Regions from separate parts of the Citrobacter sp. FDAARGOS_156 genome, predicted to be linked through region 1. Evidence: predicted binding sites of a transcription regulator. Region 1 holds the regulator's gene; each other region holds the start of a gene.
What was found. The regulator PurR, encoded in region 1, represses purine synthesis genes. The targets are predictions, from matches to a motif close to CANGCAAACGTTTGCNTG.
Positions count from the first base shown of each region.

Region 2: purT (formate-dependent phosphoribosylglycinamide formyltransferase) is a predicted target of PurR. The motif match lies at 2,005-2,022, and genes of this name have one in related genera.
Region 3: pyrD (quinone-dependent dihydroorotate dehydrogenase) is a predicted target of PurR. The motif match lies at 2,666-2,683, and genes of this name have one in related genera.
Region 4: purL (phosphoribosylformylglycinamidine synthase) is a predicted target of PurR. The motif match lies at 1,707-1,724, and genes of this name have one in related genera.

Region 1 is NZ_CP014030.2:2,480,636-2,485,081, reverse strand. It holds gene sodB (superoxide dismutase [Fe]) at 1-144, shown strand, start outside; gene AL515_RS12075 (MFS transporter) at 185-1,354, opposite strand; gene cydH (cytochrome bd-I accessory subunit CydH) at 1,532-1,621, opposite strand; gene purR (HTH-type transcriptional repressor PurR) at 1,919-2,944, shown strand; gene punR (DNA-binding transcriptional activator PunR) at 2,941-3,873, opposite strand; gene punC (purine nucleoside transporter PunC) at 3,985-4,446, shown strand, end outside.
Region 2 is NZ_CP014030.2:3,000,225-3,004,670, reverse strand. It holds gene edd (phosphogluconate dehydratase) at 1-13, shown strand, start outside; gene kdgA (bifunctional 4-hydroxy-2-oxoglutarate aldolase/2-dehydro-3-deoxy-phosphogluconate aldolase) at 48-689, shown strand; gene purT (formate-dependent phosphoribosylglycinamide formyltransferase) at 792-1,970, opposite strand; gene yebG (DNA damage-inducible protein YebG) at 2,102-2,392, shown strand; gene yebF (protein YebF) at 2,514-2,867, shown strand; gene AL515_RS14705 (tellurite resistance TerB family protein) at 2,962-3,621, shown strand; gene ptrB (oligopeptidase B) at 3,708-4,446, shown strand, end outside.
Region 3 is NZ_CP014030.2:1,990,966-1,995,411, forward strand. It holds gene ssuD (FMNH2-dependent alkanesulfonate monooxygenase) at 1-985, opposite strand, end outside; gene AL515_RS09625 (sulfonate ABC transporter substrate-binding protein) at 982-1,956, opposite strand; gene ssuE (NADPH-dependent FMN reductase) at 1,949-2,524, opposite strand; gene pyrD (quinone-dependent dihydroorotate dehydrogenase) at 2,768-3,778, shown strand; gene zapC (cell division protein ZapC) at 3,945-4,446, shown strand, end outside.
Region 4 is NZ_CP014030.2:3,682,418-3,686,863, forward strand. It holds gene purL (phosphoribosylformylglycinamidine synthase) at 1-1,631, opposite strand, end outside; gene mltF (membrane-bound lytic murein transglycosylase MltF) at 1,889-3,439, shown strand; gene tadA (tRNA adenosine(34) deaminase TadA) at 3,452-3,916, opposite strand; gene yfhb (phosphatidylglycerophosphatase C) at 4,006-4,446, opposite strand, start outside.

The DNA.
Region 1 (4,446 bases):
ACGACTGACGCGACGCCGCTGATGACCGTTGACGTGTGGGAACATGCTTACTACATCGATTATCGTAATGCCCGTCCTGGCTACCTGGAACACTTCTGGGCACTGGTGAACTGGGAATTTGTTGCGAAAAACTTCGCAGCATAAGATGACAACGCAGAAGGGTTTCCCTTCTGCGTTTTTGTTTTTAATTCGTTGCGTTGCAGACTTCTTCCGCTTGTTTCCTTGCCGAGACAAAGACCAGCAGTAGCGCAAGTCCCGCCACAATCGCCCCCATTACCGGTACGAAACTGTAGCCCAACCCTCCGGAAATTACCGCCCCACCAGCCGCCGCTCCCAGGGCATTCCCCAGATTAAACGCGCCAATATTAACTGACGATGACAATCCAGGCGCCTCGCTGGCAACGCGCATCACACGCATCTGCAGCGGCGGAACCACCGCAAACGTTGCTGCACCCCACACCACCATACTCACGGCCGCACCCAGCTCATTACGCGCAAGGAAAGGTATCGCCAGCATAATAATCATCAGCAACAGTAAAAAGCCTTTCAGCGTACCGTTAACCGAACGGTCAGCCAGTTTACCCCCCAGATAGTTACCGATAGAGAACCCAACGCCAATCAGCACCAGCATAGCGGTGACAAACGCCGGTGTAGCATGAGTAATGCTATGCAGCACGGGTGAGATGTAGGTATAAAGCGTAAACATCGCCCCGGCCCCCAGAACGGTCGTCAGCAGAGCCGACAACACCTGCGGACGCATGAGTACCGCCAGTTCGCTGCGGACATCCGGGCGCTCTCCTGCCCCACCTTTGGGTAATGAGAAGAACAGGCTGACCATGGCGATAACACCCAGTCCCGCCGTCGCCATAAAGGACATACGCCAGCCGATGGTTTCCCCAAGCCAGGTTGCTGCGGGAACACCGCCAATATTGGCAATTGTTAACCCCATAAACATAGTTGCTACGGCACTGGCCTGTTTGTGTTTGGGCACCACGCTTGCGGCAACCACAGAGCCAAGGCCGAAAAATGCCCCGTGGTTAAGACTGGTCAAAATGCGCGACAGCATCAGCGTCGTGTAATCCGGAGATATCGCCGAAAGTACATTACCCAACGTAAAAATGGCCATCAGGAAGATAAGCGCATTGCGACGCGCACGATGGGACAGCAGTAATGTCATCAGCGGGGCGCCAACCATCACGCCTACCGCATACGCGCTGATTAACATCCCTGCGGCCGGAATGGATACATCCACGCCTTTGGCAATGACGGGTAGCAACCCCATAGGAGAAAATTCGGTCGTTCCAATGCCAAACGCACCTATCGCCAGCGCCAGTAAAGGATAATTTAGTTTCATCTATCGACTCCGTAACGTCGAGCCTTGGCACGACACATCATAAGAGTCAAAAGCATGACATTGATCGCAAAATTAATAAAGTTAACAAAACTGCAAAAGACTTTTGCTTATTTGCAAAAAATAGGACGGAAAAGGCAAGCAGAAAGGATGAGGGAGAGCGAACTCCCTCGGGGGAAATCAGTGCAGTGCTGCAGTCAGGCCACCCGCGACAATCAGGCCCAGAACAATTATGGTCGTTACTAACGAAAATTTCAGATCGGTGCTCATCAAGTTTTCTCCTTTTTATTCCCACACAAAAAGTGATATTGCGCATTTTTACACACTTGAAAGCAAAAATCTCTCACGATTTATATTGATAACTGCTTTTAACTCTTCCCCTTTTCGTTAAGATCAGACAAAATTCCACGCTTACTTGATTAGCGTACCGGCCATTGACCCCTTCCTGACGTTCCGTGTCGTTTTCCCGGCGTGCCGCAACCCTGACGTTGCGTTGAGGGTGTGTGAAGGCAAACGTTTACCTGGAGTATTCTCAGGAGCTTAGGATATGGTCTGGAGTGAGATGTAATGGCAACTATTAAAGATGTAGCGAAGCGAGCAAACGTTTCCACTACAACCGTATCACACGTAATTAACAAAACGCGCTTTGTCGCTGAAGAAACGCGCAACGCTGTCTGGGCAGCGATCAAAGAGCTGCACTACTCCCCTAGCGCAGTTGCACGTAGCCTGAAGGTGAATCACACCAAATCGATCGGTTTGTTGGCAACCAGCAGCGAAGCGGCCTATTTCGCCGAAATTATCGAGGCCGTTGAGAAAAATTGTTTCCAGAAAGGCTACACCCTGATTTTGGGCAACGCCTGGAACAGTCTCGAAAAACAGCAGGCTTATCTGTCTATGATGGCGCAAAAGCGCGTAGATGGCTTGCTGGTAATGTGTTCAGAATATCCGGAATCACTGCTTTCCATGCTCGAAGAGTATCGCCATATTCCCATGGTGGTTATGGACTGGGGCGAAGCAAAAGCCGACTTTACCGATACCGTCATTGATAACGCTTTCGAAGGCGGTTACATGGCAGGCCGGTATCTGATTGAACGCGGTCATCGTGAGATCGGCGTGATCCCAGGACCTATGGAGCGTAATACCGGCGCAGGCCGCCTGGCTGGCTTCATGAAAGCGATGGAAGAAGCGCTGATTAAAGTGCCTGACAACTGGATTGTCCAGGGTGATTTTGAGCCTGAATCCGGCTACCGCGCTATGCAGCAAATCATCTCCCAGTCACATCGCCCAACCGCCGTATTCTGTGGTGGCGATATTATGGCGATGGGTGCGCTGTGTGCCGCAGATGAGATGGGACTGCGCGTGCCGCAGGATATCTCAGTTATCGGTTACGACAACGTGCGCAACGCCCGTTACTTCACCCCTGCGCTGACAACCATCCATCAGCCAAAAGATTCACTTGGTGAAACGGCCTTCAACATGCTGTTAGACCGAATCGTGAATAAACGTGAAGAATCGCAGTCCATCGAGGTACACCCACGCCTGGTAGAGCGTCGCTCCGTGGCCGACGGCCCGTTCCGCGATTACCGTCGTTAAGACTGTTGTGCGGGAGCCTCATCCGGCTCCCGCAGCCACTCTTTGTTCAGCGTTTCGCTATCCCCTAAATAGTCCAGCAGCCAGCTCAATGCCGGCGACGTATCGTTCTGTTGCCATGTCAGACAGCATGCGGCATCCGGGAACGGATTTTCCAGCTGTAACGCCACCCATTTTCCGCTATCGATCCACGGTTTAGCAAAATGCGTCGGTACCATCCCGACACAGAGTCCGGCTGACAAGCAGGTGGCCGATGATTCCCAGTCAGGCACCACGACGCGTTTTTGGTTGTCCAGTAGCCAGGTAATACGCTTTGGCAGCGTACGGGACGTGTCTTCGCGTACCAGCGATGGCCAGTTGCGCAACGTATCGTCACTGAGCGGTCCCGGCATTGCCGCCAACGGATGATGACTGGCCACCACGCAACTCCAGCTTAGCATTCCCATATCCCGGAACGTATAGCGCCCCCCTACCGGAATGGCCTGCGTTGCTCCGATAGCTAACTCCACCCGACCATCTGAAAGCGCGTCCCAGACGCCGTTAAACACCTCCTGAAAGACCAGAAGTTCCACATCATCGAAATGGCGGTAGAAATCCACGATCATCTGGCGGGTACGATCCGGGCGGACAATGTTATCGACTGCAATCGCCAACTGCCCGCGCCAGCCGTTGGCAATTTGCTGACATTGCTGACGGGTGATCTGCATTTTTTTGATAACAGATCGGCCTTCTTTTAAAAACCACGCGCCAGCAGGCGTTAATTCCACGTCCCGATGACGACGTTCAAAAAGTGGCACAGCCAGCCACTCTTCCAGTTGACGCACTGTGTAGCTTACCGCCGAAGGTACGCGGTGCAACTCCTGAGCAGCAGAACTAAAGCTACCGTTACGCGCCACCGCATCAACCACCTCAAGTGAATATTCAGACCACATATTCTGCCTGCAAAAAATTTGAAATCAGTAAGCAAATATTAGCGTTTCACAGCGAGAATTACACTCACTACACTCAGCGGCAATGTTCTATTGCTAAAAAGAGAAACGATAATGCAACCGGGAAAAGGGTTTTTAGTCTGGCTGGCAGGTCTTAGCGTGCTGGGTTTTCTGGCAACGGATATGTATTTGCCCGCCTTTGCGGCTATTCAGTCCGATTTACAGACGCCCGCCTCTGCCGTGAGTGCCAGCCTTAGCTTGTTCTTAGCGGGATTTGCCGTCGCACAACTTTTGTGGGGGCCACTCTCTGACCACTATGGTCGCAAACCTATTTTGCTGCTGGGCTTATCCATCTTCGCGCTGGGCAGCCTGGGCATGTTGTGGGTAGAAAACGCCACCGGCTTACTGGTGCTACGCTTTATTCAGGCCGTTGGTGTCTGTGCGGCTTCGGTTATCTGGCAGGCGCTGGTTACCGATTATTATCCTTCACAAAAAGTAAACCGCATTTTTGCCACCATTATGCCGCTGGTTGGATTATCCCCTGCACTTGCACCGTTATTAGGCAGTTGGATCCTG
Region 2 (4,446 bases), 520 kb from region 1:
TATCACTTTTTAAGACTTAATTTGTAATCAGGCGAGAGAAAACTCTGATGAAAAACTGGAAGACAAGTGCAGAAGCAATCCTGACCACTGGCCCGGTTGTACCGGTTATTGTGGTTAACAAACTGGAACACGCTGTGCCGATGGCAAAAGCGTTAGTTGCAGGGGGCGTGCGCGTTCTGGAAGTGACGTTACGTACCGCATGTGCGATGGATGCCATTCGCGCGATCGCCAAAGAAGTTCCGGATGCTATCGTTGGTGCGGGTACCGTACTGAATCCACAACAGCTGGCTGAAGTCACCGAAGCGGGTGCACAGTTCGCCATCAGCCCGGGTCTGACCGAGCCGCTGCTGAAAGCCGCAACTGAAGGCACTATTCCGTTGATCCCGGGTATCAGCACCGTTTCTGAACTGATGCTGGGTATGGACTACGGTTTGAAAGAGTTCAAATTCTTCCCGGCTGAAGCGAACGGCGGTACGAAAGCGCTGCAGGCGATTGCGGGTCCGTTCTCACAGGTCCGTTTCTGCCCAACCGGTGGTATCTCTCCAGCGAATTACCGCGACTACCTGGCACTGAAAAGCGTACTGTGCATTGGCGGTTCCTGGCTGGTTCCGGCGGATGCGCTGGAAGCGGGTGATTACGATCGTATCACCAAACTGGCTCGCGAAGCGGTTGAAGGCGCGAAGCAGTAAGCTATCAACGTGTAAACCGAAGGCCCGATAAGAGGCGTTAGCGCCGATATCGGGCTTTGCCGGATGGGGTTTTACTGCCTCATCCGGTCTACGGCTCCGGTTTTAACCTGTCACTTTTACCTGTGAAGCCGCGTTTTTTGCGCGATCAACAGCTTCTTCAACACTTTCTGCAGTTGCCAGTACGACACCTAAACGACGCGTACCGTCGATTTCGGGTTTACCAAACAGACGTATCTGCAAACCCGCGCCAACGGCAGCATCCACATTATCAAAGGTAACGTTTTGGCTGCTTAGCTGCGGCAGGATCACCGCTGATGCTGACGGCCCATACTGGCGGATTGCGCCAACGGGAAGACCAAGGAATGCACGCACGTGCAGGGCAAACTCGGACAGATCCTGAGAAATCAGCGTCACCATACCCGTGTCGTGAGGGCGAGGGGAGACTTCGCTGAAAATCACTTCATCACCGCAGACAAACAGTTCGACCCCAAACAGTCCGTGGCCTCCCAGCGCCAGCACCACCTTACGGGCAATCTCCTGCGCGCGCGCCAGTGCCAGTTCACTCATCTGCTGCGGCTGCCAGGATTCACGATAGTCGCCGTCTTCCTGGCGATGTCCAACCGGTGCGCAAAAATGTACGCCGTCAATGGCGCTGACGGTAAGCAGTGTGATTTCAAAATCAAAATTCACTACGCCTTCGACGATAACGCGTCCGGCACCAGCCCGACCGCCCTGTTGAGCATAGTCCCAGGCTGCAGCGAGCTGATCGGCTGAACGGATAAAGCTCTGGCCTTTACCGGAAGAACTCATTACCGGTTTTACGATGCAGGGATAGCCGATTTCAGCGACGGCCTCGCGAAAGCGGACTTCACTGTCAGCAAAGCGGTAAGAAGAGGTCGGTAAAGACAATTCTTCGGCGGCAAGTCGACGGATCCCTTCCCGGTTCATGGTCAGTTGCGTTGCTCTTGCACATGGCACGACACGCTGGCCTTCCTGCTCCAGTTTTACCAGCATATCCGTGGCGATCGCCTCGATTTCCGGCACGATATAATGTGGTTTTTCACGCTCGACGAGCTGGCGTAATGCATCACCATCCAACATGTTGATGACGTAGGAACGATGAGCAACGTGCATCGCTGGCGCGTCGGGGTAACGATCCACGGCAATGACTTCCACACCCAGGCGTTGACATTCAATTGCCACCTCTTTACCCAGTTCTCCCGAACCTAATAACATCACTCGCGTTGCTGCTGGACGCAGCGCTGTGCCTAATAACGTCATAAATTAATCCCCTGTTTTATCTGGGCGCAGTATATACGAAAACGTTTGCGTCTGTCTTTATTACCAGGTTGATTTCAGGGCTTAAAAAGAATATACTGTACATAAATACAGGTAATTTAAGAGGCTGCAAAATGGCGGTTGAAGTTAAATACGTAGTCATTCGGGAAGGTGAGGAAAAAATGTCGTTTACCAGCAAAAAGGAAGCCGATGCGTATGACAAAATGCTGGATACAGCGGATTTGCTCGATACATGGCTGGAGCAATCGCCGGTAGCGCTTGAAGACGAGCAGCGCGAAGCGCTTTCCCTGTGGCTGGCTGAGCAAAAAGATGTGCTAAGCGCCATCCTCAAAAACGGCAAGCTGCCTTCTCCACAGGTGGTCGACAACGACGCGCACGCTGAGGATGATACCCAGGCGGCCTGAAGCGACTTGCGCTCCTGATATTTTGTACCATGCTTTTCCCTGAATCATTGTGCAATCCCTGACGTTATTTCCCGTTGCTACAGGCAATCTGAATGACGAAGGGGAGATTAAGGAGAAAAGAATGTATAAAAAAAGAACGTTATTGAGCCTGCTGCTGCTGTCTGCCAGCGTATCTGTATTTGCGGCAAATATGGAAAGCAAAAACGTCCAGTTCCCCAAGTGTGAGGGACTGGACGCTAACGGTATTGCGGCGAGCGTGAAACGTGATTATCAACAAAATCGCATCGCGCGCTGGGCTGACGATCAAAAGCGCGTCGGGCAAGCCGATCCGGTCGCCTGGGTAAACACGCCCGATATTACGGGCAAAGACGGTAAATGGTCTGTCCCCCTGACTGTTCGCGGTAAAAGTGCGGATATTCACTATCAGGTAAAAGTCGACTGCAAAGCCGGAACAGCGGAGTATCAGCCGCAGTAACGGAGGTATTTGCACATCTTTTGATGACCTGAACACTTCCTGACATCCCCTCGGGTACGCTTTGATGATTATTCGTCTGTACTTGAGGGGCAAAATGGCTAACTGGCTAAATCAACTACAATCTCTTCTTGGGCAAAAGGGTTCCTCCGCGTCATCTTCTGGCGAGCAAGGGCTGAGTAAACTTCTCGTTCCAGGCGCGTTAGGCGGTCTGGCAGGATTACTGGTTGCCAACAAATCTTCTCGTAAATTACTGAGTAAATACGGCACCAGCGCGCTTCTGGTGGGCGGCGGTGCGGTTGCCGGGACTGTGTTATGGAACAAGTACAAGGATAAAGTTCGCGCAGCGCATCAGGATGAGCCGCAGTTTGGTGCACAAAGCTCACCGCTGGATGAGCGAACCGAACGCCTGATTCTGGCGCTGGTTTTTGCGGCGAAAAGCGATGGCCATATTGATGCCAAAGAACGTAGCGCTATTGAGCAGCAGCTCCGTGAAGCGGGCGTGGAAGAGCAGGGCCGCGTTCTGATTGAACGTGCGATTGAACAACCACTCGATCCTCAGCGTCTGGCTCAGGGGATCCGTAACGAAGAAGAAGCGCTAGAAATTTACTTCCTGAGCTGTGCGGCGATTGATATCGACCACTTTATGGAACGCAGTTATCTGAATGCATTGGGTGATGCGTTGAAGATCCCGCAGGATGTTCGTGAAGGGATTGAGCAGGATCTTAAGGAACAAAAACAGGCCCTGCCGGGTTAAATAGTTACCGCCAAGGCGCATGTTTCGCTTGCATCATTGCTGACTTTTGCCACCCTTATAGGATGATTAAGCAAAAGAACAATGACATGCTACCTAAAGCTCCTCGTATTCCCCACGCCATGACGCAGCATGGCGACACCCGCGTTGATAATTATTACTGGTTGCGAGATGACACCCGCTCGCAACCAGAAGTACTGAATTACCTGCAACAAGAAAATGCATATGGCCGCCAGGTGATGGCTTCGCAGCAAGCTTTGCAGGATCGTGTTCTGAAAGAGATTATCGACCGTATTCCCCCTCAGGATGTGTCTGCACCGTATGTGAAAAATGGGTACCGCTATCGCCATCTCTATGAACCGGGGTGCGAATATGCCATTTATCAACGTCAGTCTGCCTTCAGTGAAGAGTGGGATGAATGGGACACCTTGTTGGATGGTAACCAGCGCGCGGCCCACAGTGAGTTTTATACGCTGGGAGGACTGGCGATATCCCCGGATAACACCATTATGGCGCTGGCTGAGGATTATCTGTCCCGCCGGCAATATGGCGTGCGTTTTCGCAACTTACAAACGGGTAACTGGTACCCGGAGGTACTTGAAAACGTCGAGCCGGAATTAGTCTGGGCCAACGACTCGCAGACTTTCTATTATGTCCGCAAGCATGAAACCACATTGCTGCCGTTTCAGGTCTGGCGGCATACCGTAGGCTCGCCATCATCACTGGATGAGCTGGTATATGAAGAAGCCGATGATATGTTTTATGTCAGTCTGCATAAAACCACCTCACAGCACTATGTTGTTATTCATATTGCGAGTGCAACCACCA
Region 3 (4,446 bases), 490 kb from region 1:
GCACAAAGCTGTCGATTCCCAGCGCGGCATACTCGTTAATACGCGCTGCGACCGTAGGACCATCTCCAACCAGTGCGGTCCCTGCGCCACCGCGTACCAGTCCTACCCCTGCCCACAGGTTCGGGCTAATTTCCAGTTTGTCGCGTTTACCGTTGTGCAGTGCAGCCATTCGCTGCTGACCAACCGAATCCGTTTTTAAGAAGGCGGCCTGGGCTTTGGCGATGGTGTCGTCATCCAGATGGGCTATCAGACGATCCGCAGCCTGCCACGCCTCTTGTGTTGTCTCCCGTACGATCACATGCAGACGAATACCAAAGCGGATCTTGCGCCCGCGCGCCGCTGCTTTGGCCCGCACCTGTTCAATCTTCGCTTTCACCTGTTCAGGCGGTTCGCCCCAGGTCAGGTAGAGATCAACCTGTTCGGCGGCCAGATCTTGTGCGACGTCAGACGAGCCGCCGAAATAGAGTGGAGGATGTGGCCGCTGGATCGGCGGGAAGAACAGTTTTGCCCCGCGAACATGAATATGTTTGCCGTTGAAATCCACCGTTTCACCTTGCAGCAAGCGCCGCCAGACCTGAGTAAATTCGCCAGAGGCTTCATAGCGCTCGGTGTGATCGAGGAACACGCCGTCGCCAGCCAACTCCTGCGGATCGCTGCCGGTCACCAGGTTAAATAGCGCCCGACCATTAGAAAGCCTGTCGAGCGTTGCTGCCTGACGCGCGGCAACCGTCGGCGAGGTGACGCTTGGGCGTAGCGCGACCAAAAATTTTAACCGCTGGGTGACCGGGATCATCGAGGCGGCGACCAGCCAGGCATCTTCGCAGGAGCGACCGGTGGGGATCAGCACGCCGGTAAACCCCAGACGGTCGGCCGTTTGCGCAATTTGTTGCAGATATCCGTGATCGACCGGGCGCGAACCTTCTTCCGTTCCAAGATAATGACCGTCACCGTGGGTGGGTAAAAACCAGAACATGTTCAGACTCATAATTTTTCTCCTGCCTGCTGAGTGGGTTGCCAGATACGCTGGCGAATATCGATTTTTTTCGGCACCAGACGGTTGTCATAAAACAGATCCGCGGTTTGTTGCTGTAGCGCAGCAACAGAGTCGCTGACGGGCGTAATGGTGGTTGGCGGGCGGTGATCCAGATAAGAGGCAATTACCGGCTCAGGCAGGCCCATGGTTTTAGCCAGCAGGGCAATGCTTTGCTGGCGCTGGCTGAGGGTTAACGCATCGGCCTGGCTAAAGGTATTCAGTACGCCAAGAATAAAAGCGCCATTTTTTTCGGCATAAGGACGTGCGGCGAGATAAAACGAACCGGTTTGCTTGAGGTCTGAGCCGTCTTTCAGCACGCGTACATCACCTTGCAATAACGCGGCGGAATAGTAGGGATCCCAGATAGCCCATGCATCAACGTTTCCTTGCTGGAAGGCCGCTCGCGCATCGGCTGGCGTCAGATAAGTCGGTTGAATATCGGTAAATTTCAGCCCAGCCTGTTGCAGTGCACGGAGCAGTAAATTGTGGGCGCTGGAACCTTTCTGGAAAGCGACTTTATGTCCTTTAAGCTGCGCGACGTTCTGGATCGGGCTATTTTTCGGCACCAGAATCACTTCAGCTTTCGGTTTGGGGGGCTCAACGCCCACGTAAACCAGATCTGCCCCCGCGGCCTGGGCGAAAATGGGTGGAATGTCACCCGTACTGCCGAGATCGATACTGCCGATATTGAGCGCTTCCAGCATTTGTGGCCCGGCAGGGAACTCAACCCACGAGATTTTGGTTTGCGGGTAGCGTTTCTCCAACAATTGATGGCTTTTTGCCAACACCATGCTGACGCTCCCTTTCTGATAACCAATGCGTAGAGCATCGGGCGCAGGTTCTGCGGCGTGCGCCAGCGTTGACAGTGACAGCAGCCCAGCCAGTGTGAACCACGACGTGTGACGTTTGAGCAGATTAAGCATGGGCGGCACCTCGCAGGGCATTCAGTTGAGGGAGTTGGATATCGCGACGATGCAATGCCAGCCAGAAGGTGTCGAGCGCACTATCCATGCGCTGCTGCAGGTTGGGCGTAAACTGCGGTTTATGCTGATAATCGATGACCTGCGAATCATCGGCAAATACGCCGTGCAGGATCTCCTGGGCTTTTAACGCACTCAGTACCGGTTTCAGCGCGTAATCGACGGCCAGTAAATGCGCCACGCTGCCGCCGGTCGCCAGCGGCAACACCACTTTTCCTTCCAGCGCCCGCTCGGGGAGCAGATCGAGCAGCGTTTTCAGTGCGCCAGAGTAAGCGGCTTTGTAGACCGGCGTGGCGACAATCAGCCCGTCAGCATCTTGCAGTTGTTCAATAAATGTCTTCAACGCCGGACTGTCAAAACGGGCATAGATTAGGTCTTCCGGGGCAAAGTTATGCAGGTTCCAGTGAAAGACTTCGACATCATGACTGTTGAGTTTTTCTCGGGCATATTCCAGTAACGCGCTGGAGCGAGAGGGAAAGCGTGGGCTTCCCGCCAGAGTAATGACGCGCATAATTTCAACCTCTCCTTATAACTAATTGTTTGCTTTTAGTTAACATTGATAACAATTTATGCAGTCTGGCAGAGAGATTTTGTTTATCGAAATGATTTATACGGGATAGAAAAGTTGGAAATTGAATAAAAAGGCAGGGGCCAGGAAAACGATTGCTATTTATTGCCGCAGGTCAATTCCCTTTTTGCTCGCGATCGCACATAATACGCCCCCGGTTTGCACACCGGGAATCCAGGAGAGTTCATGTACTACCCCTTCGTTCGTAAAGCCCTTTTTCAGCTCGATCCAGAGCGCGCTCATGAATTGACATTCCAGCAGTTACGTCGCATTACCGGCACGCCGCTTGAAGCGCTTGTCCGCCAGAAGGTACCTGCAAAACCGGTTACCTGTATGGGGCTGACGTTTAAAAACCCGCTCGGTCTTGCTGCCGGACTGGATAAAGACGGGGAGTGCATTGATGCACTTGGCGCGATGGGATTCGGCTCAATTGAAATAGGTACCGTGACGCCGCGTCCTCAGCCGGGTAACGATAAACCGCGTCTGTTCCGTCTGGTCGATGCAGAAGGTTTGATAAACCGTATGGGGTTTAATAACCACGGGGTTGATAACCTGGTTGAGAACGTTAAAAAATCGCATTTTGACGGTATTCTGGGGATTAATATAGGTAAGAATAAAGATACCCCAGTAGAGAACGGCAAAGATGACTATCTGATTTGTATGGAAAAAGTCTATGCTTATGCGGGTTATATCGCGATTAATATCTCTTCACCGAATACGCCGGGATTACGTACGCTGCAATACGGCGAGGCGCTAGACGATCTCCTGACGGCAATTAAAAATAAGCAAAATGATCTGCAAGCGATCCACCATAAATATGTTCCAGTGGCGGTAAAGATCGCGCCGGATCTTTCTGTGGAAGAACTGATCCAGGTTGCTGACAGTTTAGTTCGTCATAATATTGATGGCGTAATTGCGACTAACACCACGCTCGATCGTTCTCTCGTTCAGGGAATGAAAAACTGCGATCAAATGGGTGGCCTGAGCGGGCGACCGTTACAATTAAAAAGTACAGAAATTATTCGCCAGTTGTCTCAGGAATTAAAAGGGCAGTTGCCAATTATTGGTGTTGGCGGGATCGACTCGGTGATTGCCGCGCGGGAAAAAATGGCTGCCGGCGCAAGCCTCGTACAGATTTATTCGGGCTTTATTTTTAAAGGTCCGCCGTTGATTAAAGAAATCGTCAGCAATATCTGATCTATGCCTTAATCCGACAACCAGGGCTTTATTTCTGGCCCTGGTTGTTTTATATTCCTTTACTGTTGCTTATTTAAACATTCTGAGCTTTTATTATTAAGGCAATAAACGAAGCGGCAAAAGGATACTGTCGTAATGGCGATGATTAAGGAAAGGAGAGAAACTGATGCGAATTAAACCCGACGATAACTGGCGCTGGTATTATGATGAAGAGCACGATCGTATGATGCTCGATTTAGCCAATGGCATGTTATTCCGCTCGCGTTTTGCGCGTAAAATGCTCACGCCTGATGCTTTTTCTCCATCTGGTTTTTGTGTTGATGACGCCGCGCTTTATTTCTCCTTCGAAGAAAAATGCCGTTATCTGGATTTAGCTAAAGAACAAAAAGCGGAACTGGTGCTAAATGCGCTGGTGGCTATTCGGTATCTTAAACCGCAAATGCCAAAAAGCTGGCACTTTGTTGCGCACGGTATTAACTGGTCGCCAACCGTGGGTGACGCCGCCTGTGTGGATTTAAGCGATACCGAAGAACAGGTAAATCTGTTAGTGGTAGAGCCGGGTGAAAATGCCGCACTGTGTTTGCTTGCGCAACCCGGAGTGGTCATCGCTGGTCGCACCATGCAACTTGGCGATGCGATTAAAATCATGAATGACAGACTGAAACCAC
Region 4 (4,446 bases), 1.2 Mb from region 1:
CACCAGATTTCCAGCGGGCTCATACCCGGCTCGTCGCTGAGGATGTCACGCAGCTGGAACTTACCGCCGCGGCCGCCGTCGCTGACCAGCTCCGGCATGGCGTTAGACAGGCCGCCCGCACCAACGTCATGGATAAACAGAATCGGGTTGGCATCGCCCATCTGCCAGCAACGGTCGATAACTTCCTGGCAGCGACGTTCCATTTCCGGGTTGTCGCGCTGTACAGAAGCGAAATCAAGATCGGCATCAGACTGACCGGAAGCCATAGATGATGCAGCCCCACCGCCAAGACCGATGTTCATCGCCGGACCGCCGAGGACGATCAGCTTGGCGCCAACGACGATCTCGCCCTTCTGCACGTGATCGGCACGGATATTGCCGATCCCGCCTGCCAGCATGATCGGTTTATGGTAACCGCGCAGCTCTTCGCCGTTATGGCTGTTGACCTTTTCTTCATAGGTGCGGAAGTAGCCCGTCAGCGCAGGGCGACCAAATTCGTTGTTAAACGCAGCACCACCCAGCGGGCCTTCGGTCATGATGTCGAGCGCGGTGACAATACGATCCGGCTTACCAAAGTCCTCTTCCCAAGGCTGTTCAAAGCCAGGAATACGCAGGTTGGAGACGGAGAAGCCTACCAGCCCGGCTTTCGGTTTCGCACCGCGCCCGGTTGCGCCTTCATCGCGAATTTCACCGCCAGAGCCGGTTGCCGCACCTGGCCACGGAGAGATAGCCGTCGGGTGGTTATGAGTTTCTACCTTCATCAGGATGTGGGCTGGTTCCTGATGGAAATCGTAGCGGCCAGTTTTGTGGTCGGCAAAATAGCGGCCCACTTCAGAACCTTCCATTACCGCGGCGTTGTCTTTATAGGCAGACAGCACGTGGTCCGGCGTGGTTTCGAAGGTATTCTTGATCATCTTGAACAGCGACTTAGGCTGTTGTTTACCATCGATAACCCAGTCGGCGTTAAAAATCTTGTGGCGGCAGTGCTCGGAGTTAGCCTGCGCGAACATGTACAGTTCAATGTCGTTCGGGTTGCGTCCCAGTTTGGTAAACGCATCCTGCAGATAGTCGATTTCGTCTTCCGCCAGCGCCAGGCCCAGACGCAGGTTAGCGTCGATCAGCGCCTGGCGTCCCTCACCAAGCAGATCAACGCTGGAAACCGGCGCAGGCTGGTGATGAACAAACAGTTTTTCAGCATCGCTCAGCGCAGAGAAAACCGTTTCCATCATGCGGTCGTGCAAAATATCGGCAACCGTCAGCCACTGCTCAGCGGTCAACGTGGAGGCCTCAACATACCAGGCAATGCCACGTTCCAGGCGGCTAATCTGTTGCAGGCCGCAGTTATGGGCAATATCAGTCGCTTTAGAAGACCACGGGGAAATGGTACCCGGGCGAGGCGTGACCAGCAGCAGTTTGCCTTCAGGGGCGTGGCTGTGAAGAGCAGGACCATATTTCAGCAGACGTGCAAGTTGCGCGCGCTCATCCTCATTCAATGGTGCATTCAGATCGGCAAAATGGACGTACTCGGCGTAAATATTGTGGACCTGGAGGTTGGCAGCCTGAAAACGTGCCAGCAGTTTGTTAATACGGAATGCAGACAGTGCAGGTGAACCACGCAGAATTTCCATCATAAGTCTCTCGTCTTCTAAGCTTTCGGTGTGCCCAAGTGGGGGAAACGGGCGTCATTATAAAGAATCTGGCGCGCCGACGAAACCGTTTGCGTCGAAATAAAATCACGGCCTCTTCTTATCATCAAATGCGGTCTGGTTTCTGAATAAGTTGCCAACTGGCGCAAGTTTAAGCAAAATGCCGCTCATTAATGACGACTTCACTTCTTAATCAATACCACAGCACGCAGAGACAACGTACGGTTCAGAGAATTAACTAATTGAAAAAATTAAAGATTAATTATCTGTTCATCGGTATTTTGACGCTGTTGTTGGCAGCGGCCCTCTGGCCATCTATCCCCTGGTTCGGTAAAGCCGACAATCGTATCGCCGCCATTCAGTCGCGGGGAGAGCTGCGCGTCAGTACCATCGACTCACCGCTCACTTACGCCACGCTTAATGGGAAAAAGTTTGGCCTGGATTACGAACTGACCAAAGCCTTCGCCAACTACCTGGGTGTGAAGCTGAAAATCTCCGTACGCCAGAACATCAGCCAGCTTTTTGACGACCTGGATAACGGTAATGCCGATCTGTTAGCCGCTGGTCTGGTGTATAACAGCGAGCGCGTTAAAAATTACCAGCCAGGCCCGACCTACTATTCCGTATCGCAACAACTGGTGTATCGGGTTGGGCAATACCGCCCGCGTACGCTTGCCACCGTGAACGAAAACCAACTGACTATCGCCCCGGGGCATGTGGTGGTTAACGACCTACAGCAGCTAAAAGAAAAAAAATACCCGGACCTGAGCTGGAAAGTTGATGAGAAAAAGGGCACCACTGAACTGCTTGATGATGTCATCGCCGGTAAGCTGGATTACACCATTGCCGATTCCGTTGCCATCAGCTTATATCAGCGCGTTCATCCTGAGCTGGCCGTGGCGCTGGACGTCTCTGACGAACAGCCGGTGACCTGGTTCAGTCGTCTGGACGATGACAATACGCTGTCTGCTGCCCTGCTGGATTTCTTCAATACCATGAATGAAGACGGCTCGCTTGCGCGACTGGAAGAAAAGTACCTTGGGCATGGCGATGATTTTGACTATGTTGATACCCGCACCTTTTTGCGCTCCGTAGACAGCGTGTTGCCGGACCTCAAGCCGCTTTTTGAGAAGTATGCGCAGGAGATAGACTGGCGACTGCTCGCCGCAATATCCTATCAGGAGTCACACTGGGACGCGCAGGCGACTTCCCCGACCGGTGTACGCGGGCTGATGATGCTGACCAAAAATACCGCCCAGAGTCTCGGGCTAACTGACCGTACCGATGCCGAGCAGAGCATCAGCGGCGGCGCGCGGTATTTGCAGGACATGATGAGCAAAGTGCCGGATACCGTCCCCGAAGGGGAACGTATCTGGTTTGCGCTTGCCGCCTACAACATGGGTTATGCGCACATGCTGGATGCCCGGGCGCTGACGGTGAAAACCAAAGGTAATCCGAACAGTTGGTCCGACGTAAAACAGCGTCTGCCGCTGCTCAGCCAAAAGCCGTATTACAACAAGTTGACCTATGGCTATGCGCGCGGTCACGAAGCCTACGCCTATGTGGAAAACATCCGTAAATACCAGATTAGCCTGGTGGGGTATCTGCAGGAGAAAGAAAAACAGGCGCAGGAAACGCAGCAACTGGCGCAGGATTACCCGGCTGTGTCACCGGCTGAGCTGTTAGGTAAAGATAAATTTCCGCTTTCAGCGTTTCTGACTCAGACGTCGTCAAACTATCTGTCGCACTCCCCTTCTCTGCTGTTTTCAGCACAGAAGAAAGAGGACAAGTAGTCTGATTGGTATTTACTGATTGGCAGATTTTTTCAACGCTTTGATTTCCTGCCGACGCATGCGAAAGAAATCACTGAGCAGCGTGGCGCATTCATCGCGTAACACCCCTTCGATCACGTCAACCCGATGATTCATTCCAGGGTGATGCAGCACATCCATTAATGACCCGGCAGCGCCCGTTTTCGCATCGCGTGCGCCAAAAACCACCCGACCGATACGGCTATGGACCATCGCGCCTGCGCACATCACGCACGGCTCCAGTGTGACATACAACGTTGCATCCAGCAGACGGTAGTTTTGTAGCACCAGACCGCCCTGGCGCAACGCCATGATTTCAGCGTGGGCGGTAGGATCATGATGGCCAATCGGTCGGTTCCAGCCTTCGCCAATAACGCGGTTGTTATGTACCAATACCGCACCCACCGGGACTTCACGCTCATCCCAGGCGCGCTTAGCCAGCGTTAAAGCATGACGCATCCAGTATTCGTGGCTAAATTCAACTTCAGACAAAGGGGTAACTCCAGTAATCAAAGCGGGCGCATTATACACAGACGCTATCGTTTACTCTATTCGAGTTGTTGCAGCTCTCCGCGCGGCGTGACGCGCCAGCGATGCTGGCAAAAAGAGAGCAGTGGATTGTCCTGCTTACTGTCGCTGTAGCCGCTGTAAAGAGACAGCGGTGCGCCAATCTGTCGTTCCAGTTGCGCGACTTTTTCATGCCCCAGACATCGTAGCGGCAATACCCAGCCACCGTATCCCCGCGCCATTTGACTGGCGATCAGATTGACACGCGGTAGCCACGGCGTGTCGAAGTAAACCTGCTCGACCAGCGACTGCGGAGAACCGGTGATAAGCCAGATATCAGCATCGGAGCTTAACAGGTACGTCGTCAGACGCTGCTGCACGACCGGAAATGCCGTCACATGCCCGCGAAACCAGCGCACAAAATCGGCCTGATGCGCTTTCAGACGCGCTTCGCTGCGACCAAAGGTACAGCCCCACAACAG